DNA from 3 places in the Rossellomorea marisflavi genome. Region 2 is predicted to be linked to each of the others. Evidence: riboswitches for the same ligand, from Rfam matches in the RefSeq annotation. Region 2 holds a riboswitch; each other region holds the start of a gene.
What was found. Region 2 has a riboswitch for S-adenosylmethionine ahead of K6T23_RS11955 (DUF2292 domain-containing protein). Riboswitches for the same ligand answer to the same signal wherever they lie in the genome.
Positions count from the first base shown of each region.

Region 1: another riboswitch for S-adenosylmethionine. It lies ahead of K6T23_RS20630 (sugar ABC transporter substrate-binding protein); the one in region 2 lies ahead of K6T23_RS11955 (DUF2292 domain-containing protein).
Region 3: another riboswitch for S-adenosylmethionine. It lies ahead of K6T23_RS17350 (methionine ABC transporter ATP-binding protein); the one in region 2 lies ahead of K6T23_RS11955 (DUF2292 domain-containing protein).

Region 1 is NZ_CP081870.1:3,995,276-4,003,637, forward strand. Features, by position in the region: gene K6T23_RS20615 (DUF2529 domain-containing protein) at 1-66, shown strand, start outside; gene K6T23_RS20620 (ABC transporter permease) at 102-1,043, opposite strand; gene K6T23_RS20625 (sugar ABC transporter ATP-binding protein) at 1,060-2,583, opposite strand; gene K6T23_RS20630 (sugar ABC transporter substrate-binding protein) at 2,597-3,670, opposite strand; SAM riboswitch class I at 3,770-3,876, opposite strand; gene K6T23_RS20635 (helix-turn-helix domain-containing protein) at 4,416-4,730, shown strand; gene K6T23_RS20640 (IS3 family transposase) at 4,745-5,677, shown strand; gene K6T23_RS20645 (CTP synthase) at 6,072-7,676, opposite strand; gene rpoE (DNA-directed RNA polymerase subunit delta) at 8,047-8,362, opposite strand, start outside.
Region 2 is NZ_CP081870.1:2,281,953-2,290,314, reverse strand. Features, by position in the region: gene ilvA (threonine ammonia-lyase IlvA) at 1-1,183, shown strand, start outside; gene fabG (3-oxoacyl-ACP reductase FabG) at 1,402-2,154, shown strand; SAM riboswitch class I at 2,420-2,524, shown strand; gene K6T23_RS11955 (DUF2292 domain-containing protein) at 2,639-2,752, shown strand; gene K6T23_RS11950 (phosphoadenylyl-sulfate reductase) at 2,852-3,550, shown strand; gene K6T23_RS11945 (sulfate permease) at 3,564-4,625, shown strand; gene sat (sulfate adenylyltransferase) at 4,648-5,787, shown strand; gene cysC (adenylyl-sulfate kinase) at 5,797-6,390, shown strand; gene K6T23_RS11930 (nitrite/sulfite reductase) at 6,403-8,013, shown strand; gene K6T23_RS11925 (DUF3906 family protein) at 8,027-8,248, shown strand; gene cobA (uroporphyrinogen-III C-methyltransferase) at 8,269-8,362, shown strand, end outside.
Region 3 is NZ_CP081870.1:3,311,558-3,319,919, reverse strand. Features, by position in the region: gene K6T23_RS17380 (acyl-CoA dehydrogenase FadE) at 1-585, shown strand, start outside; gene K6T23_RS17375 (arsenate reductase family protein) at 884-1,240, shown strand; gene gcvH (glycine cleavage system protein GcvH) at 1,336-1,719, shown strand; gene K6T23_RS17365 (YusG family protein) at 1,808-2,041, shown strand; gene K6T23_RS17360 (toprim domain-containing protein) at 2,179-2,538, shown strand; gene K6T23_RS17355 (thioredoxin family protein) at 2,541-2,852, shown strand; SAM riboswitch class I at 3,546-3,652, shown strand; gene K6T23_RS17350 (methionine ABC transporter ATP-binding protein) at 3,803-4,810, shown strand; gene K6T23_RS17345 (methionine ABC transporter permease) at 4,807-5,475, shown strand; gene K6T23_RS17340 (MetQ/NlpA family ABC transporter substrate-binding protein) at 5,491-6,318, shown strand; gene K6T23_RS17335 (carboxymuconolactone decarboxylase family protein) at 6,393-6,758, shown strand; gene K6T23_RS17330 (YuzK family famiily protein) at 7,000-7,176, shown strand; gene sufC (Fe-S cluster assembly ATPase SufC) at 7,483-8,268, shown strand; gene sufD (Fe-S cluster assembly protein SufD) at 8,286-8,362, shown strand, end outside.

The DNA of each region.
Region 1 (8,362 bases), 1.7 Mb from region 2:
GCCCTCTATATTTATTTTGCCCTATCGTTCCTGATCAAAGAGATTCTATCAGAATATGAAGAATGAAATCGTCCCGCCTGATGATGGCGGGACGATTTTTTTTATGTGCTTTGAAGGTTCCTGGCGTGGATATAGGTTACCGCGAGCGCAAGCACCAGGACGCTCCCCTTGATGATCTCAAACGCATAGTAGGGAAGATTCATCATGGTGAGGCCGTTGAGGAGGACGCCGATGAGGGCTGCCCCGAAGAAGGTGCCCAGCACATTCGGCTTCCCGGCACCGAGGACCGAGAACCCTACGAAGACCGCGGCAACGGCTTCCATCAGAAGCGGAGCCCCGGCATCGATCTGACCGGAACCTACCCTAGCAGTGAACAGGACGCCTCCGATCGAGGCGAACACTCCCGATGCGACATAGGCCAACACCTTCACCCGTTTGACAGGGATCCCCGACAGCCTCGATGCTTCCACATTCCCGCCTGTCATATAAAGAACCCTCCCCCATCTGGTGAAATGAAGGATGGCGTACACGATCGCAACGAGGACGAGCATGATCCAGACCGGTACCGGGAGCCCGAGCCATTTCCCCTGGCCGATGAAGAGGAAGGCATCCGAGAACTCTCCCGGGGCCGTTCCACCTTTCGACATGGGCATGTGACTGTAGATTGAATAGCCTTCTGTATAGGTCCGATGAAGCCCGGAAATGATGTACATCGCCCCGAGGGTCGCCAGGAGGTCGGGAATCCCGATTTTTACTATGAGAATGGAGTTGAATAGACCGACAAGTGCCCCGACGGCAATCGGCAGGAGGATGACCAGCCAGAGAGGCGCCTCATACCATACCATCAGGGAGGCGGTAATGACGGTTGACAGAGAAACTGTAGAACCGACGGACAAGTCGAACCCGTCGACGGCCAGCGTAAAGGTCACGCCAATTGCAACCAGGGTAACAATGGAAATTGACCTCAGGATATCCGAGATGTTTACATACGTGAAAAACACCGGATTATACAAACTGAAAAATATCAAAATGATGACCATCATGGCAATGGCCCCGTATTTAAACAAATAGTCGAGCGTCTTCACGTGTGTCCTTCCCTCCTGAAGCGTAGTACAAAATCGTCTCCTGGGTTGCTTCTTCCCTGGTCAATTCCTTCACGACCTCCCCGTCGTACATGACAAGGATGCGATCAGAAATCGCCATGATCTCCTGCAGCTCACAGGAGAAGTACAGGATCCCCTTCCCTTTTTCCGCAAGGGATTGGATCAAGTGAAAAATCTCTTTTTTTGCCCCAACGTCCACCCCTTTGGTGGGCTCATCGAACAATAACAGGGATGCATCCATGGTTAGCCACTTCCCGATGGCCACCTTTTGTTGATTACCCCCGCTCAAATAGTGGGAATGCAGGCTGTCACTGGACGTCTTGATGCCAAGGGATGCAATGACTTCCCGTGACATCTCCCTTTCCTTTTCCTTATTGATCCATAGGTTCTTTGAAATGGACCGTAAAGCCGGGAAGCTCAGATTCTTCCGGATGGACTCATGGACGAACAAGCCCTCCTTCCTCCGTTCTTCCGGTACCAGCGCAAGACCGTTACGGACCGCATCCACAGGGCTGGAGTGGCCGATCTCTTTTCCCTTCAGCTTGAATCGGCCTTTGGCCGGCACGGCCCCGAAGAGCGACTTGGCAAGTTCGGTCTTGCCTGCGCCGACAAGCCCGGCAACGCCTACGATCTCCCCTTCACGTACGGTGAGCGATATATCCTTCAGCAACGCACCATCCGAAACACCACTTGCCTCGAATAATACGTCACCGGTCACCGACTGATTCCGGTTGAACTCCTCTTTGTATGTCCCCCCGATCATCGCTTCGACGATGGCCCTCGGCGTGACTTCCTGCGCTTCGTACGTTCCCACCGTACCGCCGTCCTTCATGACCGTGATGCGGTCGGAGATCTGGAAGACTTCCGGCAGCCGATGGGAAATGAAGATGATGGCAACGCCAGACGCCTTCAACTCTTCAATGACACGGAACAGTTTTTCTGTTTCCGTAGAGCTGAGGGGGGCAGTGGGCTCATCCAATATCAGGACCTTGGCATCCCTCAGGAGGCACCTCGTCAATAAAATCATCTGTTTATCCGCAAGACTGAGCCTGCCCACCGGTTCCTGCAAAGGGATCGATTCATGCTTGATCCGCTTCAACCCTTCCCCCGCCTTTTTCTCCATCGCTTTCTTCCGGATGAGGAAGGATCCTCCCGGGGAAAAATCGTCCAGCAAGATATTCTCCATGGCACTCAACCCAGCTATGAGCGCCGTGTCGACTTCCTGATACACACAGTGGATCCCATGGTCCTTTGCTTCCTTAGGCGTGCGGCATGTCACCTTCTCCCCGTTCAGGCGGATCTCCCCTTCATCCTGCTCATATGCGCCGGACAGGATTTTCATCAGCGTACTTTTCCCTGCACCATTTGCCCCCAAGAGCGCATGCACTTCTCCTGCCCTTACTTCAAAAGAAGCCTCCTTCAGTGCCTGCACCCCGGCAAACGCTTTGTTCATCTTCACCATTTCCACTACAGCAGACATATCGTCCACTCCTTTACGATTCAAATGATGCCTCGAGCTTCTTCAACTCGTCGGAATACCCTTGTTCGCTCGCCCCCCAGCCGTCGATATGCTCACTCAATTGATCGGTGGTGATCGTTTCTTCCGGAAGCTGCTCTTTCTCGACGAAGACCGGTTCAAGCTTCACCGTCTGAGGCGTTTCCTCCCCGTCAAGCTTTTGGTAAAGGAAGCGGACCTGCACGCGGCCGATATCCTTCGGGTCCACTGCTGCGGACGCCACCCATGGGCTTCCTTCTTTCTGAATGATCTGGAGATCTTCGTCGCTCATATCGATTCCGTACACCCTGATCTCGTTTCTCCCTGCTGCTTCAATGGCACGGACGGCCCCTTTGGCGAATTCATCCCACGCGGCCCATACCGCATCGATTTCTCCTTTCGGATACTGCTTCAGGATCGCTTCCATTTGTGCCTGGGTATCCAAGGCCGTGTTGTTGGTCGCCGCTCCGAATGCAGCCACTTCTTTGATATCCGGGTTCTCTTTCAGGAACTCCTGATACGCGACTTGACGCCTTTCCATCGGAGCGAATCCTGCCACCCAGATTTTCACGATATTCCCCTTGCCTTCAAGCTCATCAGAGAGTTTGGAGAGGGTCTGTTCCGCCATCTGCTGATCCCCCTGTTCAAGGACGGTCACACCATCAGATTCCACATCGGCATCAAACACGACGACCGGGATTTTGGCTTCTTTTGCTTTTTCCACTCCTGATTGCAACGCTTCCTTCGTCCCGTGGTCAATGAGGATTCCATCAAACTTCTGGTTGATGGCCGCATCCAGATTCGAAGACATTTTGGCCAAGTCCCCTTCAGAAGTGAATACCTGTACTTCCCCGCCGAATTTCTTTACCTGCTCTTTCACTCCTTCAATATACTGGGCCGAGAACGTCCCCAGGTTGATCTGCATGATCAAGGCAATCTTCTTCCCTGCCAGCGGGTGCTCGGACGTCCCCTGCTTTTCTTCCCCTTTGGATTCTGACGATACGTTCGGCTGACAGGCAGCCAGTGTGGTGAGTAGTGTCGCAAATAAGAGTACTGATAAAACCTTTTTCATTCTCTCTTCTCCTTCCGGGATCTTCCCGCCTCATTTTTTCTCTACAAAAATAAAAACCTCTTTTCCTGAGGAAAAGAGGTGTATGTACGGATGAACGCACTCTTATCACTCAGGAATCACATCCTGCAGGTCTTAGCACCTTTCCGTATATACGGTAGGTTGCCGGGCATCATCGGGCCAGTCCCTCTGCCAACTCTTTATAAGAGAAAACTATGAAATTTTAACTACATATTGGATATCTTAACGAGGTGAGTGAATATTGTCAATATTCTTTTTGGAATTCTATAAGTTTAGAACCTAATCGATCTCTCCTTCAAAAAGCAATGAACAGGAACGGGGTCCGTTTCCTTTCGCTGCAGGGACTTGGTTTCCGCGGGGAGGCAGTCGAGCCACTTCCGCTTCCGTCCAACCTGTGGTGACTATTACGTATGAATAAACCGCTGAAAGGGTAGTAAGATGGTCCACAGGGGATGGAGTTTTATAGTGAATTATGGGTTTTTCAAGAAAAGGAAGGGCGCTTTTTGTCGAATGGGAAATATGGGGTGTAATGGGGCTACAGTTAGGCTCTATCAACCCTCAATTCATCGTAAATTCAACTGTTTTTCAGCATTTCAGGCACTTTTTTTCGATTCTCACCCGCATTTATTACCGACTTCTTTACGACCCCCTAATTCCTTTAGACAACCTCTACGTATCATCGTACACTGAAATTATCTAATTTAGGGAACTGAGGAGGGGTAGTCTGATGCCTAAAAGGAAGATTGAAGTATTAGAAGAGGTTAAGAAAAACTATGTTCGGTTGGCTCTTGAATCTGGAAATTATACCACTATCGCACGAAACGCTGGAATCTCCAGACCTACTTTATCCAAATGGATAAAGGAATATGAAGAGGAAGTACGTGAAGAGATGGAGGATTCAGACGTTGTGTCATTGCCGATTGATCCAACGAAAGAAGAACTAAAGGCCAAATACGAACAGGCAATAAAATTATTGGGTGAGAAGGAACTCGAAAACGCCATGCTTCGGAATCTCCTAAAAAAAACCCCATTCCGATCCTAACGGTCTTAAGGGAAATTCACCTATGGGCAAAGGAGGGATTCTCCATTACCAAATTGACGAAAGCTACCGGAATCAACAGGTCCCTTTACTATTACCATACCGAGGCAGAGGAAGCAGGCGATTCTAAGGGGAAGAGAGGTCGCCCTGTACCTGGATATTCCTTTACTACAACAGGGGTTCGCATCCCAGATGAACAAATTGAAGAGTACCTTATGGAAGCTGTCGAAGGAGATGGCGCAACCTATGGAATCAAGAATTTAACCCATTTCTTAAAGGTCAATCACCATATTAAAATCAACCATAAAAAGGTGGGAAGGTTATGTCGGAAATTAGGGCTCCTTCTTCCCCAACGAAAAGGAAATCCAACGTATCCTAAACGATTGGTTCGTAATCGAATTATCACCGCTCCAAATCAACTTTGGCAGGTTGATATCAAGTACGGAATGATTTCAGAAACCAGAAGGTTTTTCTTTGTAGCCTGTGCCATTGATGTACTGGATCGCTCCATTGTTGGACATTATCGAGGGCAGCGGTGCACGGCCAAAGACATTACCACCATGTTAGAAGAAGCGCTTTTTAGAAGGGGAGTTTCCACACCGCCAAGTGGTGAAAACCAGCTTATCATCCGAACTGATAACGGCCCCCAGTTTGTAAGTAACTTATTCGGGGCATTTTGCGAGGGGCATCACCTTCTCCATGAACGAATTCCGCCACGTTCACCCAATTACAATGCGTATATTGAGTCATTCTTCAGTATCATGGAGCGTGATTTATTCAGACGCTTTGAGTTTGAGTACTTTGAAGAGGCTTATTATGAAGTAGACGAGTTCATGACTTTTTATAACGAAAGACGATTCCACGGCAGCTTGAAACGAATGGCCCCTTTACAATTTCATGAGACGTATAGAGAAACGGGTTATCCTGTCGATATGAACATACGTCTATAACAGGGAATAGGATCTCGCTCTTCTTCACTTTAAAAAACTGCATCTGGTATCTGAAAAGTGAAGAAGAGTGTATAGAAATTAAAAAACTGAAAGTACTAGAGATTGAGGAAGCATACGTCAGGAATTAGGGGGTCAGACCGACTTTTTCAATTTTATTTTCAACTTTCCGATTTTTTCTATCGACTTTTAACTTTTTACTACCAACTCCCGTTTTTTCATCGAACCGTGTTGCCAACTTAGGCTGTTTATTTTCAACTTTAAGACTTTAAGATCAACTACCGATGTTTATTACCAACTTCCCCCTACCCCTCTCTTCCAAAGCAGAGGATTAAACATTTAACTCCACAAAAAAACCGCCGGCATTAAGCCCCGGCGGCGTTCATTCATAGTGATATCAGTTTTCTCCGTAAGCAAGCGTCGCTTCGATGAAATCTCTGAAGAGAGGTTGCGGACGTGTCGGGCGGGATGTGAATTCCGGGTGGAACTGGGAAGCGACGAACCATGGGTGGTCGCTAAGCTCGATGACTTCCACAAGGCGTCCATCCGGGCTTGTTCCAGAGAAGACAAATCCTGCTTTCTCCATTTGCTCACGATAGTGATTGTTGAATTCGAAGCGGTGGCGGTGACGCTCATAAACCACTTCTCCATCATAGGCTGCATAGGCTTTTGATCCTTCAGTCAGCTTACAAGGGTAAAGTCCAAGGCGCAGTGTACCACCAAGATCTTCGATGTCCTTTTGCTCAGGAAGAAGGTCGATGATCGGATGCGGTGTATCAGGATTCAACTCTGCAGAATGTGCGCCTTCGAGTCCAAGGACGTTTCGAGCGTATTCTACGGAAGCAAGCTGCATACCGAGGCAGATTCCAAGGAACGGAACCTTGTTCTCACGTGCGTACTGGGTTGCCACGATCTTCCCTTCGACACCACGGTCTCCGAATCCACCAGGGACAAGGATCCCATCGGCATCAGCCAATTGTTCTTGAACGTTCTCTTTATTGATGAGCTCTGAATTCAACCATTTCACTTGGATGTCGCTGTCGAAATGGTAACCGGCATGGCGGAGTGCTTCCACAACGGAAATGTAGGCATCTTGAAGCTCTACATATTTACCGACAAGGGCGATCGTCGTTTTACGCGATAGATTGCGGACGCGTTCAACGAGCTCTGTCCATTCCGTCATATCAGGCTCATGGCAGTCGAGCTTGAGGTGCTGACAAGTAAGTTCATCCAGCTTTTGATCCTGCAGGGAAAGCGGAATGGAGTAAAGGGTATCGGCATCTGTCGCTTCGATGACCGCATGCTTGTCGATGTCACAGAACAGGGCAATCTTATCCTTCATGTCTTGAGTCATCGGCATTTCTGCACGGACGACAATGACATTCGGCTGGATTCCCAGGCTGCGAAGTTCTTTTACGCTGTGTTGCGTCGGTTTTGTTTTCATTTCACCCGCTGCTTTGATGTAAGGAACAAGCGTACAGTGGATGTACATGACGTTGTCGCGACCTACATCACTCTTGATTTGACGGATGGCTTCCAAGAATGGAAGGGATTCGATATCCCCTACCGTTCCACCGATTTCCGTGATGACTACATCGGAATTCGTTTCACGTCCGGCACGGTATACGCGCTCTTTGATTTCATTCGTGATGTGAGGGATGACCTGAACCGTCCCTCCAAGATAATCGCCTCGACGCTCTTTTTTCAGGACCGTAGAGTAGATTTTACCTGTCGTCACAGAGCTGTATTTCGTCAGATTGATGTCGACGAAGCGCTCATAGTGACCAAGGTCAAGATCCGTTTCCGCGCCATCATCGGTAACGAATACTTCTCCGTGCTGATACGGGCTCATCGTTCCCGGATCCACGTTGATGTATGGGTCGAATTTTTGGATCGTGACGCTGATGCCACGATTTTTTAACAATCTGCCAAGGGACGCTGCTGTGATCCCTTTCCCTAGTGACGACACTACGCCGCCTGTTACGAAAATATACTTAGTCATGTATATGTCCCCCTTCAAGAATATAGTTTGTTCAAAAAAAGTAGAGGGTGTCTCTTATGTACGCACGCCATGGGTTTATCATGTTCAAAGTACGGGAAGTCCATTCTTTGAATTATTCCATGGCATCATCGTTAAAAAGACAGCCTCTTTTTTTCGTTATACATGAGATTATAAGGGGTGAAGCGAAATCCGCCCCGATACGCCCGTCTTCCGGGATCTTTCCCGGAAAAAAATAAAAAACGCCCCGCTTACAAATCGTAAGGGGAGCGTTGATATACTCGATCAGTCCTCTTTTGAGGAGCCCAAATAAAATACTACCTTCCTCAAAGGAAGAAGTCAAGCATAGAATTCAGGACATGGAATGGAGAGATTATTTGCTCTCTTCTTCCTCGTCTTCGTCGAGATCTTCTTCGTCTTCATCCTCTTCATCGAACTCATCGATATCGAGATCTTCTTCTTCCTCTAGATCTTCAACGTCGTCAGCATCTTCTTCATCCAGATCCTCATCGTCAGTAAGATCGTCCTCTTCCGTATCATCAAGGTCTTCGAAATCAAGGTCTTCATCTTCAAGATCCTCGAATTCATCCAGGTCAAGATCGTCTTCATCGGTTTTCTTCGCTTTTTTCTTTTTGGCAGATGATTTCATAGTAGGAACGGTTTCTTCCTCGATTTGATCGACTGGATAC
Region 2 (8,362 bases):
CACACCTTTGCAGTTCAATCCCCTGTTATCAGATAAGTACGGGTGTAACGTATATTTGAAGAGGGAAGATCTTCAAGTCGTACGTTCGTTTAAAATCAGGGGTGCCTATAACCGAATCAAAAAACTTACCCAAAAGGAACTTCAAAACGGGATCGCCTGCGCGAGCGCAGGAAACCATGCCCAGGGTGTCGCCCATTCCTGTCACCTGCTGCAAAGCCGCGGGAAGATCTTCATGCCGACTACGACCCCGAAGCAAAAAGTGGACCAAGTAAAGTTCTTCGGAGGGGAGTATGTGGAAGTCGTCTTGACAGGTGATACATTCGATGATGCTTATGAAAAAGCCATTCTATGCAGCGAAGAAGAAAACCGGACGTTCATTCATCCCTACGATAATGAAGATGTGATTGCCGGACAAGGAACTGTGGCAGTGGAAATCCTCAATGACTGTGAGGAACAGATCGACTATCTCTTCGTTCCCGTCGGTGGAGGTGGGTTGGCTGCGGGAATGGGGACGTTCCTGAAGAGCGTTTCGCCTGATACGAAGGTGATCGGCGCTGAACCATCGGGCGCTGCCGGAATGAATGAGTGCCTGACCCAAGGAAAGCATGTCACCCTTTCAGAGATCGATCCATTTGTGGATGGTGCAGCCGTTAAAAACGTAGGGGAGATCACCTACACAATTTGCCGGGAAGTCCTCGATGATTTGCTGGTGGTCCCTGAGGGTAAGGTATGTTCCACCCTTCTGGAACTCTATAATCGCAATGCGATCGTTGCGGAGCCTACAGGTTCCCTCTCCCTCGCAGCCCTCGATCAGTATGCCGATCAGATCAAGGGGAAAAACGTGGTATGTGTCGTGAGTGGTGGCAATAATGACATCGGACGGATGCAGGAAATCAAGGAGCGTTCAATGATCTTTGAAGGACTGCAGCATTATTTCATCGTCCATTTTCCCCAAAGGGCCGGAGCACTCAGGGAGTTCTTGGATGAGGTTCTTGGTCCACATGATGATATCAACCGCTTTGAGTACACGAAGAAGAACAATAAAGAGAGCGGACCCGCCCTTGTAGGGATCGAACTCAAGCATCGTGAGGATTATCCTGGGCTCTTGGACAGGATGAACCAAAAGGGATTTGCCTATCAATGTGTCAATCAGGATAAGACGCTGTTTCAATTATTGGTGTGATAACAGAGCCCGGAAAGCCCAGCGGTGATCCGGGCTCTTGTTGTGTTCACCTATCGATTGAAAAGGACCTTCGTGACTCTTACACCTCCTTAGCATGTGTGTCTACAACCGGTTATGGGCAGGAATTTTCCGTGGTTTGCCGAATTGTTACTAGGAGAGGTTGTTGTACGATGCAACCTACTGAATGAACAACCATTCATGTAAGGAGTGAATAGAACGTGACGAATATAAAAAGGGTGGCAGTCGTTACCGGTGGAGCTAAAGGGATCGGGAAGGCTGTTGTGGAAAGGCTTGCTCATGAGGGCCATCAGATCGCAGTGCTAGATACGGATGAAGAAGCACTAGGATTGATGCTTGAAGGGGCACAAGGGTATGAACCGTTTACAAGGATCACGGATATATCCCGACCCGAGGAGGTGAAGAAAGCTGTGGAGGAGACAGTTGAGCGCTTCGGACGGATCGACATCCTTGTGAACAATGCAGGCGTCATCCGGGACAATCTCCTTTTTAAAATGTCCGACAGCGACTGGGATACAGTCATGGACGTTCACCTGAAAGGGGCGTTCCTGATGTCGAGGGAGGTCCAGACCTTCATGGTTCATCAAAAGCATGGGAGGATCATCAACCTATCATCCACGTCTGCATTGGGCAACCGGGGGCAGGCGAATTACTCGACTGCCAAAGCTGGTCTTCAGGGATTGACGAAGACGCTTGCCGTTGAACTGGGTCCATACGGAATCACCGTGAATGCCGTGGCTCCTGGATTCATTGAAAGCGATATGACGCGACAGACCGCCAAGCGGATCGGGATGCCGTTTGAAGAATTCGTCAGCATGAGCATCAGACAAATACCGGCCAGGCGAAGCGGTCAGCCAGAAGATGTCGCCAATGCAGTTGCCTTCTTTGCAGATGAGCGCTCATCATACGTGAACGGACAGATCCTTTATGTATCAGGTGGGCCGGCTTCCTGAAAAACCTCCTCCACAAAAAATCGTGATTCTATGATCGCGATTTTTTTGTGGTTCACGGGTGTACACTTATACTTCAAGATGAATAAATTTGGATAAGCCCATCAACAAAAAAAGGTGGTTGAAACGAAATTCTGTGAATACCTTGAGTTAAGGGCATGGAAGAAACAAATTTGTGAAAAATAGTTCAATTTCATTATTCCTATCAAAAAAGTCGGATTGACTTATCTCAATTATCTGTTATCATTTTAATTATTCAAATGAATATCACTTATCCAGAGCGGTGGAGGGAACTGGCCCGATGAAACCCGGCAACCTACGTATTGTAAGGTGCTAACTCCAGCAAAATGGGACTCATTTTGGAAGATAAGGTTCGATACCTGAACAGCTTTCCGAAATGGGGGGCTGTTTTTCCATGGACCCAGATGTTGAAACCGGGGGGAAGTCGATGAACAAGAAGGATAAACAGGAAGATGTGGCGGGATGGATGGATACGATCAATTCAATGCTTGAAAACATGGACTTCGGTTCCATCACGATCGTGGTGCAAAATGGTAAAGTCATTCAATTAGAGCGGAATGAGAAAGTACGAATCAAATAATCATGCTGACTAGAAAAACTAGAGGCATTCATCTGCAGGATTTATTTTCCTGTGCATGAATGCCTTTTTCTTTTGGGCATGAGGAAAGCGGTGATCAACGTGTTGACACACGAAAATTGGAAAGAACATGATCAGGACTTCGAGGTTGATCCCACCTATAAAGGGGCTCTAAACGTATTGGAGTGGGCATATGAGCATTATGGTGACAGGATTGTGTACGCATGCAGCTTCGGGGTCGAGGGAATGGTCCTGATCGACCTCATCTACAAGGTGAATCCCCATGCAAACATCGTCTTCCTGGATACAGATGTACATTTCAAGGAGACGTACGAAACAATCAAAAAGGTACAAGAAAAGTACCCTTCCCTTCAAATCGAGATGAAAAAACCCGCGCTCTCCCTTGAGGAACAAGCAGCTCAATTCGGGGATCGATTATGGGAAACACAGCCGAATCAGTGTTGTCAGATCAGGAAGCTCGATCCGCTGAAAGAGGTGCTTTCAGGAGGGGATGCCTGGATTTCAGGTCTTAGGCGCGAGCAGTCACCGACGCGGAAAGATACACAGTTCATCAATAAAGATGACAAGTTCAAGTCCGTCAAGATCTGTCCACTGATCCACTGGACATGGAAGGATGTATGGAGATATGTCCATAAACACTCCCTTCCATATAATGAGCTGCATGATAAAGGCTACCCGAGCATCGGATGCTTCCATTGTACGGCCCCTGCATACGATATGAATGATTTGAGATCGGGCAGATGGACAGGCAAAGGCAAGACGGAATGCGGGCTACACTAGGAGGGCAGACATGCTGGAAATCATCGCCATTATCATCAGCTTATTCTTTGCCATGAATATCGGGGCAAGCGGTGCGGCTGCGACAATGGGGGTCGCTTACGGATCGGGTGCCATCAAGAAAATGAAAGTTGCCCTTGTCATCTGTTCCATCGGGGTCCTTGCCGGTGCAGTCCTCGGAGGTGGTGAGGTGGTCAAGACCATCGGGTCGGGAATCATTCCATCGAGCATCCTGACATCGAAGTTAGTGATCATCATTCTTATATCGGCTACCTGTTCGCTTTTCATCGCCAACCTGATGGGCATTCCCCTTTCGACAAGTGAGGTGACAGTCGGTGCCGTAGTCGGAGTGGGTGTAGCATATCAGGTTCTATTCATAAAATCCCTGTTCACCATCATGGTGTTCTGGGTGATTGTCCCGTTCACGGCGTTCATTCTTACATGGTTGCTGGCCAAAGGGCTATATGGGCTAGAAAAGCGGGGATGGACATTCAATCATACATGGATCGGGTACGTTTTGATACTCGCGGGCTTCCTGGAGGCCTTCTCAGCAGGCATGAACAATGTAGCCAATGCCGTGGGGCCACTGGTGGGGGCCGGAATGCTGAAGGCGGGACCGGCCGTTTGGCTTGGTGGAGCGTTTGTGGCAGTAGGCGCGCTTCTGTTGGGTGCCAAAGTAGTCGAAACGAACGGAAAGAAGATTACGAGGTTTTCAAAGCCTGAAGGGATCCTCATTTCTAGCGTCGGTGCAGGCTTGGTGATCACCAGTTCGATTTTCGGGCTTCCCGTTCCACTGGTCCAGGTGACGTCTTCTTCCATTATAGGACTCGGAACCGCGAGGAATGGAAGGGAAGTCATCCAGAGTGATATTGTGAAGAAAATCGTGAAAATTTGGATTGTTTCACCGCTTGTGTCATTGAGCATTTCTTATTTCCTTGTAAAACTGTTGGTTGATTATGACATTTATTCCATCATCATTCCCGTTTCGGTCATGATCGCGACGATAGGGGCATTATCCTTGATGAAGGCGATCCGAAAAGAAAAACGGGCCGTTCATGAAGATGGTGGAGGAATCTGATTGTATTGAAGGAGGAAACATAATGAGTTTAGAACCACATGGAGGAACACTGGTACGATCATATGCACCTGAAGAGGAAGTGGAGACCATCAAGACGGAGATTCCCCTCGATGAGATTTCATTGAGCGATCTCGAATTGATCGCGATAGGAGGATACAGTCCCATAAATGGCTTCCTGCAAGAAGCCGATTATAAGAGTGTTGTCGAGAATCTGAGACTTGCCGATGGGACCGTCTGGAGCATCCCGATCACCCTGCCGGTGGAGCAGGAGGTTGCAGATCGCTTAACGATCGGGAGTAAAAGCAGGCTGGTATACGACGGGACAACGTACGGATCGATCGATGTACAGGAAATCTTCACCCCTGATAAAGAAAAAGAGGCGCTGCTCGTTTATGGAACCACAGACCTTGAGCATCCCGGAGTCAAAAAGCTTTTCCACCGTGGCCCCATCTATGTGGGAGGGAAAATCACCCTACATAAGCGCTTGAATAAACCCTTCGAAGCTCACACATTCGATCCTGTGGAGACGAGAGCAGCATTCAATGAAAAAGGGTGGAAGACGATTGTGGGATTCCAGACCAGGAACCCGGTTCACAGAGCTCATGAATATATCCAAAAGACGGCTCTAGAAACAGTGGATGCCTTATTCCTCAATCCCCTCGTCGGAGAAACGAAGTCAGATGATATTTCGGCTTCGATCAGGATGGAAAGCTATGAAGTCCTTCTCAAAAACTATTACCCTAAGGACCGTGTGTTCCTGGGGGTATTCCCGGCAGCCATGCGGTATGCAGGACCTCGCGAAGCCATCTTCCACGCGCTGGTGAGGAAAAACTATGGCTGCACTCATTTCATCGTGGGCCGTGATCATGCCGGGGTCGGGGACTATTACGGAACCTATGATGCACAGAAGATCTTTGAGCAGTTTAACGAGGATGAGATTGGCATCGTACCATTAAAATTCGAGCACAGCTTCTACTGTCAGAAATGTGAAGGAATGGCCACGACGAAAACATGTCCCCACGGGAAAGAGGACCGGGTCATCCTGTCGGGAACGAAGGTGCGCGGTATGCTAAGGGCCGGTGAAGTCCCTCCAAGCACCTTCTCAAGACCGGAAGTCATCAACGTGCTCATTGAAGGATTGAAGAAGGAAGGATCACAGTAAGGAGGAGAGATCATGTCTGATATCGTCTGGCATGAAAGTGCCGTAAAAAAAGGAGACCGCCGAAATAAAAATGGCCATGGCAGCTTCATCCTTTGGTTCACGGGGCTATCTGCCTCCGGGAAGTCATCGGTTGCAAACGCCCTGTCCCATCGACTATTCCAAGAAGGGAAGCAAGTGTATGTACTCGATGGGGACAATGTCCGCCATGGATTGAATGCAGATCTTGGCTTCAATGAAAAGGACCGCAAAGAAAATATCCGCAGGATCGGTGAAGTGTCGAAGCTATTCGTGGACAGCGGACAAATTGTCCTCACGGCTTTCATATCACCGTACAGGGAAGATCGTGCAGTGGTCCGCAGCCTGGTTGGAGAAGGAGAATTACTCGAGGTCTATGTTCATTGTCCACTGGATGAGTGTGAAAAGAGAGATCCAAAGGGGTTATACAAAAAAGCGAGGAATCAGGAGATCCCGAATTTCACAGGGATCAGCGCCCCTTATGAGGAGCCGGAGAATCCTGAAATCACGTTGAACACAAAAGAACATTCGATAGACGAGTGCGTTGAACAGATCTGGAATCATCTTCAAGTAAAACAATTGATCTAAGGAGTGGAGAGCATGGCTTATCAGAAGCACTGGGAACAAAATGAGAAATTGAACAAAACCGAACAATGGAAGCTTGAGCGCGATGGGTTGACCATACTGGAGGACATTCCTGAGTATGCTAAAAACGGATTTTCTTCGATCCCGAAGGAAGAGTGGGATAAGTTCAAATGGGCAGGATTGTATTTGCAACGTCCAAAGGAAGATGGTTATTTCATGATGAGGGTCAATGTCCCTTCTGGCATCCTTACCTATGATCAAGCCGTCGAACTTGCAGCCATCTGTAAAGAGTATGGTCGTGATGTGTATGACATCACGACGCGACAGGCAATCCAGTTCCACTGGCTGAAAATCGAACAGATTCCCGACATCTTCGAGCGTCTTGAAAAAGTCGGCCTTTCCTCCGCAGGTGCTTGCGGTGACATTACAAGGAATATCGTCGGTAATCCATTGACAGGTATCGATCCGGATGAACTGTTCGATACAAGGGAAATCGTGAAGGAAGTGTATGACTTCTTCCAGCTCAATGAAGATTTCTCAAATCTTCCGAGAAAATATAAGCTCTCCATCTCTTCGAACATCAACAATGCATCCAATGCTGAAATCAACTGTGCATCTTTCGTTCCGGCCACCAAGGTCATTAATGGAAAGAAGGTGGCAGGATTCCACCTGAAGGTTGGTGGCGGACTGTCTGCCAGACCATTCCTTGCCGAGACGCTGGATGTATTCATCGAACCTCATCAGGTAAAGGACGTAACGATTGCTGTAACCACGATCTTCAGGGATTTTGGATACAGGGAGAAGAGGCATCTCGCCCGTTTGAAGTTCCTCGTTGCCGACTGGGGACCTGAAAAGTTCAAGGAAAAACTATTGGAGTATGTCGAGCTACCTGATGGTGGGGAAGATGCCGTAACGGGATGGAATGCAGGCTACTTTTACGGAGTAAAGCCTCAAAAGCAAGAGGGGCTGAATTACGTGGGGTTGAATGTGCCGGTGGGCAGACTCAGTTCCGACGAAGTGCTGGAGCTTGCAAGGATATCGAAAAAGTACGGGAACGGTGAAATGCGAAACTGCAACTCACAGAATCTCATCATCCCGAACATCCCGGATGAGCATGTGGACGCCCTGTTGGCAGAGAAAATATTCGACAGGATCTCTACAAGCCCGTTATCCTTCATAGGCTATTCCGTGTCCTGCACTGGAATCGAATATTGCAATCTTGCCCTCGTCGAAACGAAGGAGAGAATGAGAAGAATCGCCAATGAACTGGATCGTGAACTGAGCCTTGATGTGCCGGTGCGCATGCATATGGTCGGATGTCCCAATTCATGCGGGCAGAGACAAATTGCCGATATCGGTCTTCAGGGGATCAAGATGAGGACAAAAGATAAAAAGATGATCGAGGCATTTGAAATTTATGTAGGCGGGACACTCCAAGATGGAGGGACATTGAATGAAAAGCTGAAGGGGAAAGTCGAAGCTGAACAGCTATCCGATGTGGTGAAGGGTCTCCTGCTCCACTTCAAGAATACGAAGGAACCAGGGGAAGCCTTCTTCGATTACGTAAATCGGGTAGGCACAGCCGATCTTCAGCAGTCACTTGACGGGTTGCTTCAGGAAGCATAAAGGGGATGAATTGATGAATCTTTACCGATTTGAAGTAACGACTCCGACATTTGTCACCCCTGTCGTTGTCGCAGCAGACTCTGATGAAAAAGCGTTTGATCTTGTAGAGATCGAGTTGGAGAAATATTTTCTTAAGAAACCGGAGATCGTGGATATTTCGCTTTATGAGAAACGGAGATTGCGAGGAGGAGGAGCGGCATTCGTCCTCCATGAGAAGGAAACCATCATAAAGTAAACTCTGAAGGAGGAGATCCAATGGGGAAAGTATATTTAGTTGGGGCCGGGCCAGGGGATCCGGACCTTCTGACCATCAAAGGGCTGAAAGCCATCCAGCAGGCCGATGTGATTC
Region 3 (8,362 bases), 1.0 Mb from region 2:
AACCGGATTTTCGAAGGCACAAACGAAATCAATCGTCTCCTTGTACCTGGCACCTATTTGCGAAAAGCCATGAAAGGCGAACTTCCACTGCTGCAAAAAGCACAGGCCCTGCAGGAAGAACTGATGATGCTTATGCCTGAAGAAGTGGGCGACGAGCCTCTTGCACAGGAAAAGTACCTGGTGCGCAATGCAAAGAAAATCGGCTTGATGCTTGCAGGACTTGCCGCGCAAAAATTCGGTAAGGCCCTTGAGAAAGAGCAGGAAGTCCTTGTGAATATCGCTGATATCGTCTCAGAAGCATATGCAATGGAATCCGTTGTATTGAGGTCCGAAAAAGCGATCGAAACGACTGGTTTGGAGAAAGCTAAGCAGAAGCTCCTCTATACTCAGATCTTCTGTCAGGAAGCTTTCAACAAAATCGAGCAGCATGCCAAAGAAACATTGGTGGCTACGGAATCAGGTGACACGCTCCGCATCATGCTGTCGGCCCTGAAAAAATTCACCCGCCATACACCGGTCAACGTCATCGCCCTCAAACGCGATGCATCCGTGAAACTGATCGACGCTGAAAAATATATCGTGTAAGAAGAAAGGGGCTGCCTGCATGCAGCCCCTTTTTAATGGAAGCATAAGAGTGGGAGCTCTATAGGAGTCCCGATATGCAGAACAGAATGTTGATTCATGCAGATCCTGCTTACCGATCGCCCTCTTTCCGCCTATGTGATTCCTGGAGGTTGCGCATAGCAGCAGATTGGGCTTTTTTAATGGAACATACGACAGCGTCAAATCATTCTCTACAACAATCGACAGCCGGTATTGTTCGCCAAGCACAAAAACGGATATAATGATGAAGAAAGCACTCAAATGAAAGGTGGTGAAAACAATGGCAATCACATTCTATTCCTACCCTAAATGCGGGACGTGCCGCAAGGCGAAAAAATGGCTTGAACAAGAAGAGGTTGATTTCAACGAAATACATATTGTCGAGGAGCCACCGTCCAAGGAGACGCTGAAAGATCTTTATGAAAAAAGCGGACTGCCCCTGAAAAAATTCTTCAATACAAGCGGCATGAAATACCGGGAACTGGGCTTGAAAGACAAGGTCAATACCGCCTCAGAAGATGAACTCCTCGAACTACTGGCTTCAGATGGGATGCTGATCAAGCGCCCCCTCACGACCGATGGTCAAAAGGTAACCTTGGGCTTCAAGGAAGAAACGTTTGAAGAGACTTGGAAGTAATGGAAGCAGCAGAATATTTGTGCAAGACTTCCTTGCTTTTCTCTTAAAGAATGTGTCAATATTAGTTTGTATAACTAGCATGTGGAGGGATAAAGATGAGCACACCGAAAGAACTGCGTTATTCAGAAGAACATGAATGGGTAAAGTCCGAAGGCGGCAACGTCCGAATCGGGATCACAGCATTCGCACAATCAGAACTTGGTGACATCGTCTTTGTCGAGCTGCCGGAAGTCGGCGATGAAGTCAAAGCGAACGAGCCTTTCGGAAGCGTTGAATCGGTCAAGACCGTTTCTGAACTTTACGCTCCTGTATCAGGAAAAGTGGTCGAAGTGAACGAAGACCTGTCTGACAGCCCTGAATTCGTCAACGAATCTCCATACGAGAAAGCATGGATGGTTGTTGTGGAACCTTCAGACGCTGGTGAAGTGGACAAACTGATGACATCTGAAGAATACGATAAAATGATCAACGAAGGCTAAAACAGGAACACCTTGGGATAAATTCTCAAGGTGTTTTTTTATTCTCAAGGGCAAGATAAATTCAACCTTTAATGAAAGGATGATGGTCATGCTCACACCTAAACAGGCCGATGTGACCGATCGTGTCATCGGAAAAGTGAAGGATGGCTCCATTGAGCTATTCCTTGATAACCAATCAATCGGGAAAGTCCCCCTTTCGTTGGAGGGGATCAGCATGCAGCCGAATTTCAAGGCGAAAGAAAATAAAATCTACCAGAGCTATACCTCATCAGAAGGGCATGACGCCCGCTATACGGATTGCGATGAAGGTGGATGGTGTTAACATGACATCGGGGGATTCCCCCCCGGTGTTCTTTAGGATCAAATCCTTTGCAAAATACCACTGACATGAGAAAATAGAGATAATAAGTGGACCATTAATAATCTTTTACTACTTCACTGAAAGTCAAGGTGATTGTCATGGAAGTCGTGGATGAAAAAGTCCTGATCGTAGAAGGCACATCCGATAAACGAAAGGTCAAAGATATCATCAGTGAGCCCGTGGAAATCATTTGTACCAATGGTACGATCAGTCTGACTAAAATGGACGAACTGATTGATTCATTAATCGACAGGGACGTATACATCCTTGTGGATGCCGACGAAGCCGGTGAAAAACTCCGCAAGCAATTCAAGCGGGAGTTCCCGGAAGCAGGCCACCTGTATATCGACAGGATGTACAAGGAAGTGGCTGCTGCCCCGGAATATCACCTCGCTTCCGTTTTGATCGGAGCCAATATTGATGTCCACCAACAATATCTTGGAAAAAGGATGAATTAGATTTGAAAGAGTTGAACAGCCATGAAGCGCTGCAAACGATTCGAAAGAATGAAAGACTGCTTGCCCTCTATTTGTATACACCCATGTGTGGGACCTGTCAGGTTGCAGGGAGGATGATCGAGATCGTAGAAAATCTGCCCCAACCGTTTGTTTTTGCAAAGGCAAATCTTAATTACATGGCGGATTTCGCAACTGAGTATGCAATCGAGAGCGTTCCTTGCCTCCTCCTGTTCAAAGATGGAGTCGAGGTCGACCGGATCTATGCGTTCCAGTCTGTACCGTTTCTGTATGAAGCATTGAAAAAGGTAGCGTGAAGGGGCCAAAAAGGCCTTTTTTTATGCTCGAATAGCACAAGAAATAGATAGATTTTCACGAAAACCACTACGACTTTTCTACACACCGGGACATATTTCTCGGGAAATGAAACGAACCCGCCAATATATTGTCTATTGGGCCCTTCCTTCGACAGTCCGTCCACAATCTGTCGAGAAAGTACGGGAGGATAAACAATCCAGTAGTGGAATTAGTTAAGTATCCGAGATACTGGAGGGGTTGCATGAGAGAGTATTTAGAGAAAATAGTAGATCAATGCGAGACCAGGTATCACTTACAATTATTATTTCCAGACACACCGTTCGTCCTACACTTCCAAAGTGGCTCAAGCGGGTACAGTCTGTCTATATCAAATAAGGGATGTTCCGTACTTCCCAATCCCCATCCTGAGCCCCACCTGAGGATAACGGCTGGACATGAACGGCAGTTGCTTTCTTTATTTGCAGGGAATGAGCGATTGACTTCCCTTGTTGATAAAAAGGATGTCCTAGTCCGTGGGGGCTACCGGCATTTGTTGTTTGCTGAATCCGTGCTTTGGTTGACCCGTTTTCACATCGTTGAACCAGTGAGCGTATAATGTGCAAAAATGAATTGACACCATGTTTATTCGGTGATAGTATCACTTTAGTAACAAATTTCTGAGTATTTAGTATGAATAATTAAATAACGTTTATCTCTTATTAAGAGTGGTGGAGGGAAGTGCCCGATGAAACCCGGCAACCGTCAATGAAAATTGACACGGTGCCAATTCACTCGAAGCGAAGGCTTCGACAGATGAGAGAAAGTCTACTATTGAAATAGTATGCCTTTCTGCTTATCGCAGAAAGGCATTTTTATTTTCCAAATGACGTTCGATGATTTAACAGCAAACGTCATTTGGATATAATTCCTAGTAAACCGGTGGTTTTACTGATGGTGAGGTGGATGCAACATGATTACGATTTCTGATGTAAAAAAAATCTTTCAAACGAAAAACGGAACGGTTTCAGCCGTCGATGGGGTGGATATGACCATCAACGATGGAGAAATCTTCGGTGTGATCGGATACAGTGGAGCCGGAAAGAGCACGTTGATCCGGATGTTAAACGGGCTTGAGGTCCCTACTGATGGAGCCGTCGATGTGAACGGGCAGCTGATTTCAGAGGCAAAAGGGAGGGCCCTCAGGGAAGCAAGGCAGTCCATGGGGATGATCTTCCAGCACTTTAACCTCCTTTGGTCGAGGACGGTCCTGGAAAACATCCAGTTCCCCCTTGAAATTGCAGGTGTATCGAAAAAAGAGAGGATCAAAAAAGCAAATGAACTCCTTAACCTGGTCGGGCTTGAAGGCCGAGGCGATTCATATCCTTCGCAATTGAGTGGAGGTCAAAAGCAGCGGGTCGGCATTGCAAGGGCATTGGCGAATGATCCGAAAGTGCTGCTATGCGATGAGGCGACTTCCGCCCTTGATCCACAGACCACAGACAGCATCCTCGACCTCTTAGTGGATATCAATGATCGTCTTGGATTAACGATTGTGTTGATCACCCACGAGATGCATGTCATCCGCAAGATTTGTCACAGGGTAGCGGTCATGGATTCAGGTAAAGTCGTCGAAGAAGGGGACGTACTTGACGTGTTCCGGAACCCTAGGGAAGAAGTGACGAAGCGTTTTGTAAAAGAAGTTTCTCAGCAACAGGAATCGGATGATGTCTTGGAACATTGTCAGGATGGGAAGGTGCTGAAGCTTACTTTTGTAGGAGAAAGCACAGATCAGCCTCTCATCACAGCGCTGATCCGCCGGTTCGATATTGAAGTGAATATCCTTCAAGGGCAGATATCCCAAACACAAAAAGGGGCCTTCGGAACGTTGTTCATCCAGCTGACCGGAGATCCATTGATTGTGGATCAGGCCGTCGCTTTTGCTGAAAATCAAGTGAAGGTGGAGGTGATGGAGAGATGATTGAAAAAGTCTTTCCGAATGTCGATTGGGAGAAAATGTGGGAGGCAACACTTGAAACCTTATACATGACGGGGATGTCGGTCATTTTGACCTTTTTCCTCGGTCTTGCCCTTGGAATCCTCTTGTTCCTTACATCGAAGGGGAACATTTGGGAGAACAAGGCGGCTTATACGATTACCAATGCGGCAGTCAATATATTCAGGTCCATCCCTTTTATCATTCTGATTGTGTTACTGATTCCCTTTACGAAGGTATTGATCGGGACGATCCGGGGGGCCAACGCGGCCTTGCCAGCCCTGATCATCGGTGCAGCCCCGTTTTATGCCCGGATGGTGGAAATCGCCCTCCGCGAAGTCAATAAAGGGGTCATCGAAGCAGCGAAAGCCATGGGGTCCAAGACGAGTACCATCATCATGAAGGTCCTTCTCCCAGAATCCATGCCGGCTCTCATCTCGGGAATCACCGTGACGGCCATCGCATTGGTCGGTTATACCGCAATGGCAGGCGTCATCGGGGCTGGTGGTCTCGGGAATCTGGCATTCCTGGATGGATTCCAGCGCAGCAGAACCGATGTCACCTTGGCAGCGACAATCATGATCCTGGTTCTTGTATTCATCATTCAGCTTGTCGGTGATTATTTCACCAATAAAATAGATAAACGATAAAAGGAGAGAATTCAGATGAAAAAATGGTTAGTGGGAACGATTGCAGCAGCGAGTATCATAGGATTGGCAGCATGCGGAACCGGCGGGAGCAACGGTAGCTCAGGCGACTCAAAGGAACTTGTGGTCGGAGCATCCAATGTTCCTCACGCTGAAATCCTTGAGGAAGCAAAACCGATCCTTGAAAAAGAAGGGATCGATCTCAAGATCGAAACGTATCAGGATTATGTCCTGCCAAATAAGGATCTCGAGAGCGGAGATCTTGATGCGAACTACTTCCAACACATCCCTTATCTAGAAGGGCAAAAGAAGGAACATGGTTATGACTTCGTCAGTGCCGGAGGAATTCACATCGAACCGATGGCGGTATATTCCAAGAAGCACCAATCCCTTAAAGATATCCCGGAAGGCGGAACCATTCTATTCAGTAACTCCGTGGCAGAGCACGGAAGGATCCTGACTTTGCTTGAAGCAAACGGTCTGATCAAATTGAAGGATGGTATTGATAAAACCCAGGCGACATTGGATGATATCGCTGAAAACCCTAAAAAATTGAAATTCGACTACGAATACGAGCCGGCCCTTCTTACTCAGCTTTACAATAATGAAGAAGGCGATGCAGTCGTCATCAACTCCAACTATGCCATCGATAGCGGACTGGATCCGGTCAAGGATTCCATTGCCATTGAAGACAAGGAATCACCGTATGTGAACATCATCGCGGTCAAAAAAGGTGATGAAGACAAAAAAGAAATCAAGGAGCTTGTGAAGGTGCTTCAGTCTGATGAAATTCAGGACTTCATCAATAAAGAGTGGAAAGGTTCCGTGGTGCCGGTCAAAGAATAAATACCAAACATAATCTTTTTGCAATAAGCTCATACTATTTTCGATCACTCGAATTAGAATGGAGCTGAAAGTGAATGCAGGTAGAGCCTAGAAATACGACGGAAGCGGCCCTGCTCGATTATAAGACGGGGCTTGGGATCTTCACTGAAAAAATGCCGGAGCTGGCACAGCAATACAATGCCTTCACGGAGCATTGTTTCCGTGAAGGGGTATTATCAAAGAAAGAGAAGCAGCTGATCGCCCTTGGCATCAGTTTGTATTCTCAAGATGAGTACTGCATCATCTACCACACAAAGGGTTGTCTCGATCAAGGATGTACGGAAGAGGAAATCCTTGAAGCCGTGGGAGTGACTGCTGCATTCGGAGGCGGTGCAGCCATGAGCCAGGCGGTCACGCTTGTTCAGCAATCCATGCATGATCTGAATGAACTGAAGCATTAAATGAAAGGGGGGTCTTCGGACTCTCTTTTTTTGCATTTTAAAAGAGGATGAACTCCTTTCAGGAGGATACAGGCGGAAACGTGTAAGAAAGTCTGACAATTTAGCGCAGAACAGGAGTGAAGGATGATTTTCTGAAAAAATCACCCCACACACGTTTTGGCAAAAGAATGGCAGGGTAGTATCCTTAATGAGTAACACAAAAACCTGAAAGGAATGATTCACTATCGACTCTCTTGACAGTATGTCGTACACAAGCGAAATGGAAAAGGCCATGCATGGAGCCCACGGAGTAGGGTACGAGGTGTACAAACGAAAGCATGAAGTTCGGATGCAAGTAGAGAAGCAGAGAGAGAAGGATTATAGGGAAAGCCGCAGGATGATTGCTGCACTCGATCGAAAAGTGCATGCTAATATATAGAAGAATGACGGAGGAGCCGGTGATGGATGAATCACTGGTTTTTCTTATGTATAGAGGTTTAAATGGGCATCCATCCGTGATAAGGTAGGGGATGTGGGAACGTGATTCGCTCATGGGACGGATCATGTATGCAGAAGGGCGTTTGGGCCAACAATAGAAGGGTATTTTTTACCGTTTCCACGCCGTCCCCTTTTGTCTGAAAAAGTTGATTATAGCTTTTATTTGTTATAAGATTGTAATGATAATAAATTGAGAATGGATAAAGAATCCCTTTATTTCATTTATAAAGTCACGGAGGTAATATACATGGCAGGTTCTACTTTAACAATCAAAGATCTTCATGTGGAGATCGAAGGTAAAGAAATCCTCAAGGGTGTCAACCTTGAAATCAAAGGTGGAGAAATTCACGCGGTCATGGGACCGAATGGTACTGGTAAATCCACTCTTTCATCTGCAATCATGGGTCACCCGAAATACGAAGTGACAAAAGGAAGCATCACGTTCGACGGTGAAGATGTCCTTGAAATGGAAGTGGACGAACGCGCACGCGTAGGTCTTTTCCTCGCTATGCAATACCCAAGTGAAATCAGCGGTGTGACGAATGCCGACTTCCTTCGCTCTGCTATCAACAGCCGACGCGAAGAAGGGGAAGAAATCTCCCTTATGAAGTTCATCCGCAAGATGGATTCTGAAATGGAATACCTTGAAATGGATCCGGATATGGCACAGCGTTACCTGAACGAAGGATTCTCCGGTGGGGAGAAGAAGCGTAACGAAATCCTTCAGTTGATGATGCTTCAGCCTAAGATTGCCATCCTTGATGAGATCGATTCAGGACTTGATATCGATGCCCTCAAAGTCGTGTCAAAAGGAATCAACAAAATGCGCGGAGAAGACTTCGGCTGCTTGATCATCACTCACTATCAACGTCTGTTGAACTACATCACACCTGATTACGTTCACGTGATGATGCAAGGTCGTGTTGTGAAATCCGGCGGTAAAGAACTTGCTCAGCGCCTTGAAGCAGAAGGATATGACTGGATCAAAGAAGAACTGGGAATCAAAGACGAAACTGTCGGCCAAGAAGCGTAAGAGTTAGGGGGATGAATATGACTGTAGAAACGAAACTACCAGTAGATCAAGACTATGTCAGCTCCTACTCAAAACAACTCGGAGAACCAGAATG